2 regions of the Bacillus jepli genome follow, and region 1 is predicted to be linked to the other one. Evidence: predicted binding sites of a transcription regulator. Region 1 holds the regulator's gene; the other holds the start of a gene.
What was found. Region 1 encodes Rex, which represses fermentation and respiration genes when NADH is low (regulators of the CRP and FNR family bind a similar motif). Its sites were predicted from a motif close to TTGTGAAATATTTCACAA; they were not measured.
Positions count from the first base shown of each region.

Region 2: qoxA (cytochrome aa3 quinol oxidase subunit II) is a predicted target of Rex. The motif match lies at 3,846-3,863, and genes of this name have one in related genera.

Region 1 covers NZ_JBDFMO010000001.1:751,508-756,666, forward strand. The annotation lists gene ABC371_RS03745 (CPBP family intramembrane glutamic endopeptidase) at 1-196, shown strand, start outside; gene ABC371_RS03750 (YdiK family protein) at 201-410, shown strand; gene tatC (twin-arginine translocase subunit TatC) at 450-1,199, opposite strand; gene ABC371_RS03760 (twin-arginine translocase TatA/TatE family subunit) at 1,216-1,407, opposite strand; gene ABC371_RS03765 (redox-sensing transcriptional repressor Rex) at 1,443-2,084, opposite strand; gene moaC (cyclic pyranopterin monophosphate synthase MoaC) at 2,087-2,578, opposite strand; gene ABC371_RS03775 (ABC transporter ATP-binding protein) at 2,713-4,647, shown strand; gene tsaD (tRNA (adenosine(37)-N6)-threonylcarbamoyltransferase complex transferase subunit TsaD) at 4,912-5,159, opposite strand, start outside.
Region 2 covers NZ_JBDFMO010000001.1:437,371-442,529, forward strand. The annotation lists gene qoxC (cytochrome aa3 quinol oxidase subunit III) at 1-553, opposite strand, end outside; gene qoxB (cytochrome aa3 quinol oxidase subunit I) at 550-2,499, opposite strand; gene qoxA (cytochrome aa3 quinol oxidase subunit II) at 2,881-3,786, opposite strand; gene ABC371_RS02140 (VanW family protein) at 4,230-5,105, shown strand; gene ABC371_RS02145 (flavin reductase family protein) at 5,107-5,159, opposite strand, start outside.

The DNA.
Region 1 (5,159 bases):
TATCCTTATCTATACGGCAATGGGCTTTACCTTTGCATTCCTCTATGTACAAACAAAACGAATTATTGTACCAATTTTTGCACATGTGGCGATGAATACTTTTGTTGTAGTGGTACAGACAGTTTTTGCAGATGATATAGAAAGGATCATGAAGCAAGCCGAGAAGCTGCAACAGACATTTATTGGAGGCTTTTAATTTTATGCGAAGAACTTCACCTTTTGCCTTGGGCATCATTTACGCATTAATGGGAATTTTATTTACTTATATTGCAATTAATAGTGCAACGGAGACAGTCTGGAACTTTTCCACAATCCTTCTAGCCGTTGTCGCAACCTTCGACTTTGGTGTGGCAATCAGAATGTTTACCCTGCACTTCAAAATAAAAAAAGTGACAAAGGAAAAAAAATAACCTCCATCCGGAGGTTATTTCTATTTTCTGGACTTTTGTTTATTCCATACTATTTGCTGCCATCATTTCCGCTTTGAGTACCTTTCTGTAGGCACTTCTTGATACAAGAATACTGATTTCATATAATCCGAATAACGGCACAGTAACCATTAAATGAGAGATTATTTCAGGAGGCGTAATTAGCCCTCCAATTACTAATAGAATAAAATACGCATATTTTCGTATTTTCGATAAGAACATCGGTGTGACAATACCGAGTCTTGTGAGAAACATGACGACTACCGGCAATTGAAACAAAAAGCCAAACGGTAAGGTCAACTGTAACAGGAATTGAAAATACTCATTAATCCCGATTACCTGGTTAATATCAAGGCGGGCTGCTAACCTCGTCATAAAATTCACAACAAATGGGAATAGAATAAAGTAGGAAAATGACACCCCTACTAAAAATAAGACTACTGAAATCGGAATATAACTCAAGGTTACCTTTCTTTCCTTTTCATACAAACCTGGACTGATGAACGCCCATAGCTGATAGAGTAAAAAAGGAGAGGAGATAACGAGCGCAATGATAAAAGCAAATTGCATATAAATTTTAATTGGATCTGTCATACGGAAAGCATTCATTGTCAGTTCTTTTGCTTCCTCCGCATTTTGCAAGTAAAGAATGACCGGCTCTGCGAGAAAAAAGCTTCCTAATGCAACAATGAAGAAGAAAACGACTACATAAATCAGTCGTTTTCGTAGCTCACCAATATGATCGTAGACGGACATTTCTTTTTCGTTCATATGACTCATCCTATCATTACTTCACATCAGGAGTTTCATTCTTTTTTACATCATCATCGTCATCATCTGCTAAACCTTTTGTTGCGTTTTTGAATTCACGCAAAGTATTACCTGCTGCTCTTCCTAATTGAGGTAACTTCTTCGGTCCAAAAATAAGTAACGCTGCAAATACAATCAATAGGATACTACCAAATCCAAGACTTCCCACAGTAAGTCACCTCCCAACAAGTGTAAAATATATTTCTATTCTTCATTCGAATAATGCTTTAAAAAGTAAACAAGTGCTTGTAATTCAACAGCTAAGTCAATATGGTGAACACGTATATGTTCAGGCACATTGATTCTTGCTGGTGTGAAATTAAGGATACCTTTGATCCCCTTATTTACGAGGCGATCCGTAATCGCCTGTGCTGCGCCAACGGGAACTGTTAAAATAGCAACCGTGACATCATCAGGCAATTCTTTTTCAAGATCATCTAAATGGTATACCTTGACTCCACCAATACTACTACCTACCTTATTATAATCCACATCAAACGCAAGCTCAATTTTTGTATTATTATTTTTTGAGAAATTATAATGTAAAAATGCGGTACCTAAATTACCGACACCTATTAACGTAACCTTTGTTAATTCATCCTGATCAAGGGTCTTACTAAAAAAGGATAATAAATAATTCACATTATAGCCATACCCTTTTTTTCCCAATGCCCCAAAATAGGAAAAATCTCGCCTAATCGTGGCGGAATCAACCTTGACCGCATCACTTAGCTCTGCAGACGATACCCTCTGCTTCCCCGAGGCATGCAGGTTTTTTAAAAACCGATAATAAAGTGGCAGCCTTTTGGCAGTTGCTTGTGGTATTTTTGACTGTTCCAAATTCATGTTTATTCCCCCGCTACTGGCCTTTTAAAATCACCGTTTTTTCCACCTGTTTTTTCAGCTAAATAGGTTGGCCCAATCACCATCCCTTTATCAACTGCTTTACACATATCATATACAGTTAACGCACAAACCGATGCGGCCGTAAGGGCTTCCATCTCTACGCCGGTACTACCCTTTGTTTTAACTGATACGGTAATATGTAAAATATAATCATCTTGGGTCGTCCAATTAAAGCTGATATCGACGCCCTTTAATGCTAACGGATGGCACATCGGAATTAACTCTGATGTTTTTTTAGCTGCCATAATACCGGCAACCTGAGAAACAGCAAGAACATCTCCCTTGCTAACCTCATTATTTATGATTTGCTCATAAATCAATTTATTTACAGTAATACTTGATTTTGCAATCGCTGTACGAACAGTATCAGATTTCTCTGTAATGTCGACCATTCTTGCACGACCCTGCTCATTAAAATGGGTAAATGATGACATATATCGAACCCTCCCATAAACTATACACTATTTTACCACATCTGTCTTTGTAACATCTGTGAACATTATCATTGCAGTTGCTCTATTAAGATAATATAAGATACACTGTTGTTAGAAACAAGAGGTGAAATAGCATGATTTTACTACAAGTAAATCAGCTCAAAAAATATTTTGCTGCTGATCTTATTTTATCCAATATAAAATTAGAAGTACAAACTCGCGACCGCATTGCCATTGTTGGTCGAAATGGTGCCGGAAAATCGACTCTATTAAAAATTATTGCAGGACAGATGTCACATGATGGCGGTGAAATCATTAAGCCGAAAAGTGTCACAATCGATTATCTCGCACAGGACACTGGACTTGAATCAACGCTTACCATTTGGCAAGAAATGCTTACCGTCTTTGCACCCTTACAGAAACTAGAAAAAGACTTACGAAACCTTGAAGTAAAAATGGGGGACCCCTCCGTTTTTGAAAATCCAGCTGACTATCAAAAACTCCTTGAAGAATACGATCAGCTCCAGGTCGACTTTAAAGAACAGGGTGGCTATCAATATGAAGCTGATATTCGTTCCATTCTACACGGGTTTCATTTTACAGAAGAATACTACGAAACAAAAATATCTAGCTTGAGCGGTGGTCAAAAGACACGCCTAGCCCTTTGTAAATTATTACTTTCCAAGCCTGATTTATTGATTCTGGACGAGCCGACAAACCACCTCGATATCAGCACGCTTACCTGGCTTGAACAATATCTCCAAGGCTATCCAGGAGCGCTCTTAATCGTATCCCATGACCGTTACTTCCTTGATAAAGTAGTCAACCAGGTCTATGAAATTTCAAGACACACAAGCACGAAATATGTCGGAAACTACAGCAACTATTTAAAATTAAAGGCTGAAAACTATGAACTTGATTTGAAAAGATATGAAAAACAACAGGAAGAAGTCGAAAAACTAAAAGACTTCATCGCGAAAAACCTAGTCAGAGCTTCAACAACGAAACGCGCTCAAAGTAGACGAAAACAGCTTGATCGAATGGAGCTTATGGACAGACCATCGGGTGATGAAAAATCTGCTTCCTTCCGTTTCGAAATTGAAAGACAAAGTGGAAATGATGTGTTAAGTGCAAAAGACATCTCTGTTTCCTATGAAAAAGACAAGCCTATTATCAAAAATATCAATTTCAATATTTATCGTGAAGATAGTATTGCGTTAGTGGGACCTAACGGGATCGGGAAATCGACCCTGCTAAAAGCCGTTATCGATAAGCTTGAGCATGTCGATGGAACGATTCGTTTCGGTTCACATGTAACGATTGGCTACTATGACCAACAACAAGCAGACCTCACCTCAAATAAACGGGTGTTAAACGAATTATGGGATGAATATCCGCTTAAACCTGAAAAAGAAATCCGTACAGTTCTTGGAAATTTCCTATTTTCAGGGGATGATGTGTTAAAAACCGTGTCTACACTAAGTGGTGGCGAAAAAGCGAGACTCGCTCTTGCAAAGCTGATGATGGAAAAGTCGAACTTCCTTATTCTTGACGAGCCAACAAACCATCTTGATCTTGATAGTAAGGAAGTACTTGAAAATGCGCTAATTGATTATCCTGGGACCATCCTTTTTGTCTCTCATGACCGATACTTTATTAACCGGATTGCAACGAAGGTTTTTGAGTTATCGCCAGAAGGACTCACAGAGTACCTCGGTGATTATGACTATTACCTTGAAAAAAAATTCGAAATGGAAGAATTGGCGAAACTTGAAACGCAAGAGAAAAAAGCGGATAAACGAGAAGTGGTTCAAGAAAAAACGTCCTATGAACAAGAAAAGGAATTAAAGAAGCTAGAACGCCAACGTAAGCGGAGAATTGAAGAAATTGAATTGGAGATATCCTCTCTTGAAGAAAAAACGGAAGAAAATGAACAGCTTCTTTGTGATCCTGAAGTTTACCAAAATCATGAGGAAGTTCAACGCATTAATGAAGAGAACGAGATAATCTCAGCTAAGCTTGAAGCCCTAATGGAAGAATGGGAATCCCTTCACGAAATAAGTGGTTAGACCTTTTCACCTATCTGCAAAAAATAAGTTATCCCCATCTAAACGAAGAGTTTGGATGGGGATTTTTTAATTCTTTTTCCACAATAATCAAGTTATACACCGACTTATCCACATTATTCACATCCATCAACAGGGTTATCCACATAAAATGTCCACAATTGCATATTAGTTATTTCAGTGTATTTTTCTAGTTTTCCACATAACCTGTGAGTTTGTGGATAATTTATCAACAAAAAATCCTCTTATCTAAAGAGGACTTTTTGACTACTTTTCAATATCTAACCCAGGATTTGCATTTAATGCATATGATGAACGTTTCCCTTTTTCATACAAGACACTGCCAACTGCCGCAATCATTGCCGCATTGTCTGTACAAAGCGAAAGTGGCGGAATAATGAGCTTCACTTCTGGCTTTTCCAAAAATGCTTCCTCTAAAGCTGCTCGCAATCCTTTGTTTGCCGCAACTCCCCCAGCTAATAAAACTTGTTTAACTTGATACTGTTTCGCTGCCT
Region 2 (5,159 bases), 310 kb from region 1:
AGACTACATCTAGGAAGTGCCAATACAAAGAAAAGATGAATGATTTACCAGCAGTTTCTGCAGTTAAACCCCGTTTTCTAATTTGGAGAAGAATCATCACTCCCCAAAATAATCCAAAGGTCACGTGAAGTCCGTGTGTTCCTAAAGTTGTTAACAACATCGCCGTAAATGCACTCGTTTGTAGACCTGCTCCTACATGGACATAGTGTACAAACTCGTAGATTTCAACACCTAGGAAAGTTAAACCTAGAATCAATGTGACCGCGAAGAAACTCATCATTGCCTTCACTCTGCCAATACGCATGGCATGAACCGCAAGACCGATTGTAAAACTACTGGTTAAAAGTAATAAGGTTTCGATTAATACAGGTGTGATTTCAAAAATCTCTGCACCTGACGGACCGCTTCCGATGCGGTTCTCTAATGTAAAATAAGATGTAAACAATGTTGCGAACAGCATAATTTCAGCACCAAGGAAAACCCAGAAGCCAAAAATATTTAATTCGTTTTGGTGCGTACTATATTCAAGAGGTTGCGAGTGTCCAAGTTTCATAGTTTAGCACCTCCAAGTTTTTCTTCTGTTTCTTTAATCTTATCAACTGGAATGTAATGCCCAGGATCCTTTTCAAATGAACGGTATGCCATACATCCAAATATACCAATTGTTGAAGCAATCAATAGCGGCCAAATCGCAAATACGAATGAGAAGCCCCATACAAAGAAGATGCTACACATGATGAACGGAAGTCCACTATTGTTTGGCATATGAATTTTTTCAATTTCACCTGGGAATAGCTTGTGCTTTTTCTTTTTGTCATCCCAGAATGGTTCGCTAGAGTTCACACTTGGTGTTAACGCAAAGTTATACTCAGGAACTGGTGTATGTGTTGCCCACTCTAAAGTACGTGCATCCCATGGATCACTGCCAATGTTTCTTGGTGCGTAACGGATACTGTAATACACGTTATATACAATCAGAATAAATCCAATCGCCATAATACCCGCACCGACGAACGAAACCATGTTCAATGGACCAAATCCAGTGCTTTCTGAGTATGTGTACATACGACGAGCTTGACCGTCTAATCCAGTGATGTACATTGGGAAGAATGCAAGGACAAATCCGATTGCAAGTGACCAGAACGTCCATTTTCCGATACGTTCATTAAGCATAAATCCAAACATTTTTGGCCAGTAATAGGTGAGTGCCGCAAGCATCGCAAACACAACACCTGGAATAATTGTGTTATGGAAGTGAGCTACAAGGAACATTGTATTGTGGTACTGGTAATCGGCTGCTGACATCGCAAGCATTACTCCAGTTACCCCACCGATTGTAAATAACGGAATAAAACCAATTGAGTAAAGCATTGGAACAGTAAAACGGATTTTACCTTTCCATAATGTAAACAACCAGTTAAAGATTTTCACACCTGTTGGAACAGCAATCATCATTGTTGTAATTGAGAAGAAGCTGTTTGATGCAGCCCCCTGCCCCATTGTAAAGAAATGGTGCGCCCAAACTAGACATGAAAGTACTGAGATGATGACCATAGAACCAACCATTGATTTGTAGCCATATAGGTTTCTTCCTGAGAAAGTTGAAATAATCTCACTGTAAATACCAAACGCAGGTAGGATTAAGATATATACCTCAGGATGTCCCCAAACCCAGAATAGGTTGGCCCAAAGCATATCCATTCCACCGTTCGTACTTGCAAAGAAATGCGTTCCGAAAAGTCGGTCCATTGTTCCCATTGCTAAGGCAACTGTTAAAACTGGGAAAACTGTTACGATAATTAGGTTGGCAATAAGAGTTGACCATGTGAACATTGGCATTTTCATCAATGTCATGCCAGGTGCTCTCATTTTTAAAATGGTCGTTATCATATTGATACCTGTCATTAAGGTACCAAGACCCGATATCTGCAAGGCAATCATATAATAGTTCGTACCAACTGATTCACTAAAGTCATTTCCTGCAAGTGGGAAATATGAAGTCCAACCTGCATCAGGTGATCCACCAATTACGAAAGAGATGTTAAATAACATTGCCCCCATAAAAAAGAGCCAGAAGCTGATTGCGTTTAAGCGTGGGAATGCCACATCACGCGCTCCAATTTGTAATGGTACAACATAGTTCATGAATCCCATGATAAACGGCATCGCCATGAACATGATCATGATTACACCATGCGTTGTAAAAATTTCATTATAGTGCTGTGCGTCTAACAGCTTCGCTTCTGGTGTTGCTAGCTGCGCACGTAACATAACAGCATCTACCCCACCGCGGAAAAGCATGATCAAGGCAGAAATTAAATACATAATCCCGATTCGTTTATGGTCAACGGTTGTTAACCATTCGCGCCAGAGATAGCCCCATTTTTTAAAATAGGATAAACCGGCGACAATTCCGATTACGGTAAGTCCAATTGCGACCATTGCTGCATAGATGGCTGGACTAGGATGTGGTATGGCAAATCGTTCGAAAAATTCCATCCGTTGTTACTCCTTTCAAATGAAGTGAATTCGGCGTTCAAAATGTATTGATTTAAAATGTTTAAAGACATTCTTTAATGAATAGTTCGTTTTTGTCTTCGAGATATAGTATCAAGGACATTTATTTATTTTTAACCTCGTGATTTGTCCGTGAGAAGCTCTGTCGGAGACATTTTACGGCATCACACCGTTTGTTTTGTCCTTGATACGTGGTATCAGAGACATTTTCCTGCTTTACACTGTTTGTTTTGTCCTCGAGAAACGGTGTCAGAGACATTTCGAAGACCTCAATCACAACTTTTGTCCTCGAGACACTGTATCAGAGACAATTCAATGACTTTCCCTGAAACTTTTATCCGTGAAGAGCAGCATTTCTAAATATTAATGCCCTTCATGCTCTGAATGAGCTTCGTGCTCGTCATGACCTTCCTCGTGACCTTCTTCAGAATCTGCTGATCCATGATCATGTTCTGGTGGTGGCGCAAATTCTAGGTGAGTTCCAGTAAACGTCATTTGACCAAGATGGCCAGGTTCTATTAGCTCATCGAATTTTTCTTCGGTAAGAGGCTCGGCAGTCTCTTTAACCTCGTCTACCCAATCCTCAAAGTCTTTTTCAGGAACTGCCTTTACACTAAAAGTGTTTTCTGCAAATCCTTTACCACTGAAGTTTGCGTTACGTCCCATTAATTCACCCTGCTCATCTGCAGCAAGATGCAATGTCGTAATCATGTCTGCCATGGCGTATTTTTGTCCGCCAAGCTGTGGAATCCAGAAGCTTGTAATTGGTCCGTAAGAATAAAGTCTGAATTCAAGTGGTCGGTCTGTTGGAACATATAAGTAATTGACTGTTTCAATATCCTCTTCTGGGTAGCTAAAATGCCATTTCCAGTTTGAAGATGATGCATAAATCACCAATGGTTCTTGGTCTTCGTAACCTTTTGGTGCAGACTCGACAATGTAGTTACTTTGTACAGAAACAATTGAAAGATAACCAACGATTAAAATTGGAATACCGATACAAATGGCTTCAACCCAAGGATTTCCTTCAATATGTGGTGGTTCGTAATCCTCTGGCATTTTTGAAGCTCGATATTTAACAAGCATATATACTAGCAATACGAAAACGACAATGACTACTACTGCCATGATTCCAATTGAAAGTAGGATATCTTGGGCTTGCCTCTCAGCTTGTGGACCCTTTGGATCAAGGACCATTACGGGTTCACAGCCTGTTAGCACTGTGGCAATAGTAATAACCATCGATAAGAAAAACCATTTGATTTTCATAAAAGTACTCCTTTCCGAATGGATGCTCTAATTTAACAACTATGATCGTTATACAGAAATTGTGTACAACTTCACAAAGTTGTCAAAATTTTTTTAGCTACTTGTTTTTTTCGTAATATATTGAAAAACTGTAGCTAAAAGTTTATTTTTCCAAAATAATTTCTTTTGATTTTTTCCACTGTGTAAATGATGATAACATCAAAACTTTAAAAAGTTGTTACAAAATCAGGAAGGAAGTTTTTGGCAAATACAAATTTCCTTAACATAAGTGTTCCAAACCTTGATGTGTTGCATATCACAGGTGTTTTTTCGAATTTGAACATTTTGTTACAATCTCAAACAAAAAAAATTCTCCCTATTATTAATGGAATTTCAAATATCCAACCATACTATAAAAAATGATGTTCGTAAGGGTGGTGGGGACACTGAAATTATTGTGGACTATGATGCTTTTCTTTTCTGTTCAGCAATTCCAGCCTCAGGATCATGTATACATAACCTATAAAGGGGATCCGATCGCGACCGTGAATCGTGCTGAATATTCTCTTCCATTGCTCGGTGTTCCTACATTGGACACCAAAAAATTCACAGATTTTCTAACTTATTTAGATGAGCAAGTATACGAGGAACCAAAGGACGCAAAGATCGGTAAATCAGGTGATATCGTCAAGGAACATGTAGGCGTGAAATTAAATAAGGATAAATTCACAAAATTGTTTTTCTCTAGTTTTTTTGGAAAAAAGGATTTTATTGAGGTTCCTATTGAGCGAATTTATCCACGTGTAGATAGCGAACTTTTATCAACCATTCGGGTAAAAAAGATTGGACAATATGTGACGCATTTTAATTCTTCTAATAAAGAGCGTGCCACAAATATTGCTCTTTCGGCTGCGGCCATTGATAGTTATGTGCTGTTTCAAAATGAAACCTTCTCCTTTAATAAGGTTGTTGGCAAGCGAACCGCTGCCAGAGGATATCAGCCTGCTCCTGAAATCATTAGAGGTGAATTGATTGAAGGAATCGGTGGTGGAATTTGCCAAACCTCGTCGACCCTATTCAATGCTGTCGACCTTGCCGGTGTTGAGATCGTTAAGCGCTATTCCCACAGCAAACGTGTTGGCTATGTACCTCCAGGACGCGATGCTACAGTAAGCTGGTATGGACCTGATTTTCTTTTTAAAAATACATACAATCAACCGATTTTAATACGAGCAAGGGTTAATGGCGGAACGATTATCGTTTCTGTATATTCTTCGGAGGACATCAATTATACGCCACGAAAGATTAAACCTAAAAAGGAAAAGAGAGACCAATCTTAACTTACTTTGGTCTCTCGATTTCAAACACGTTTCCTATTTTCGCATAATAATTTC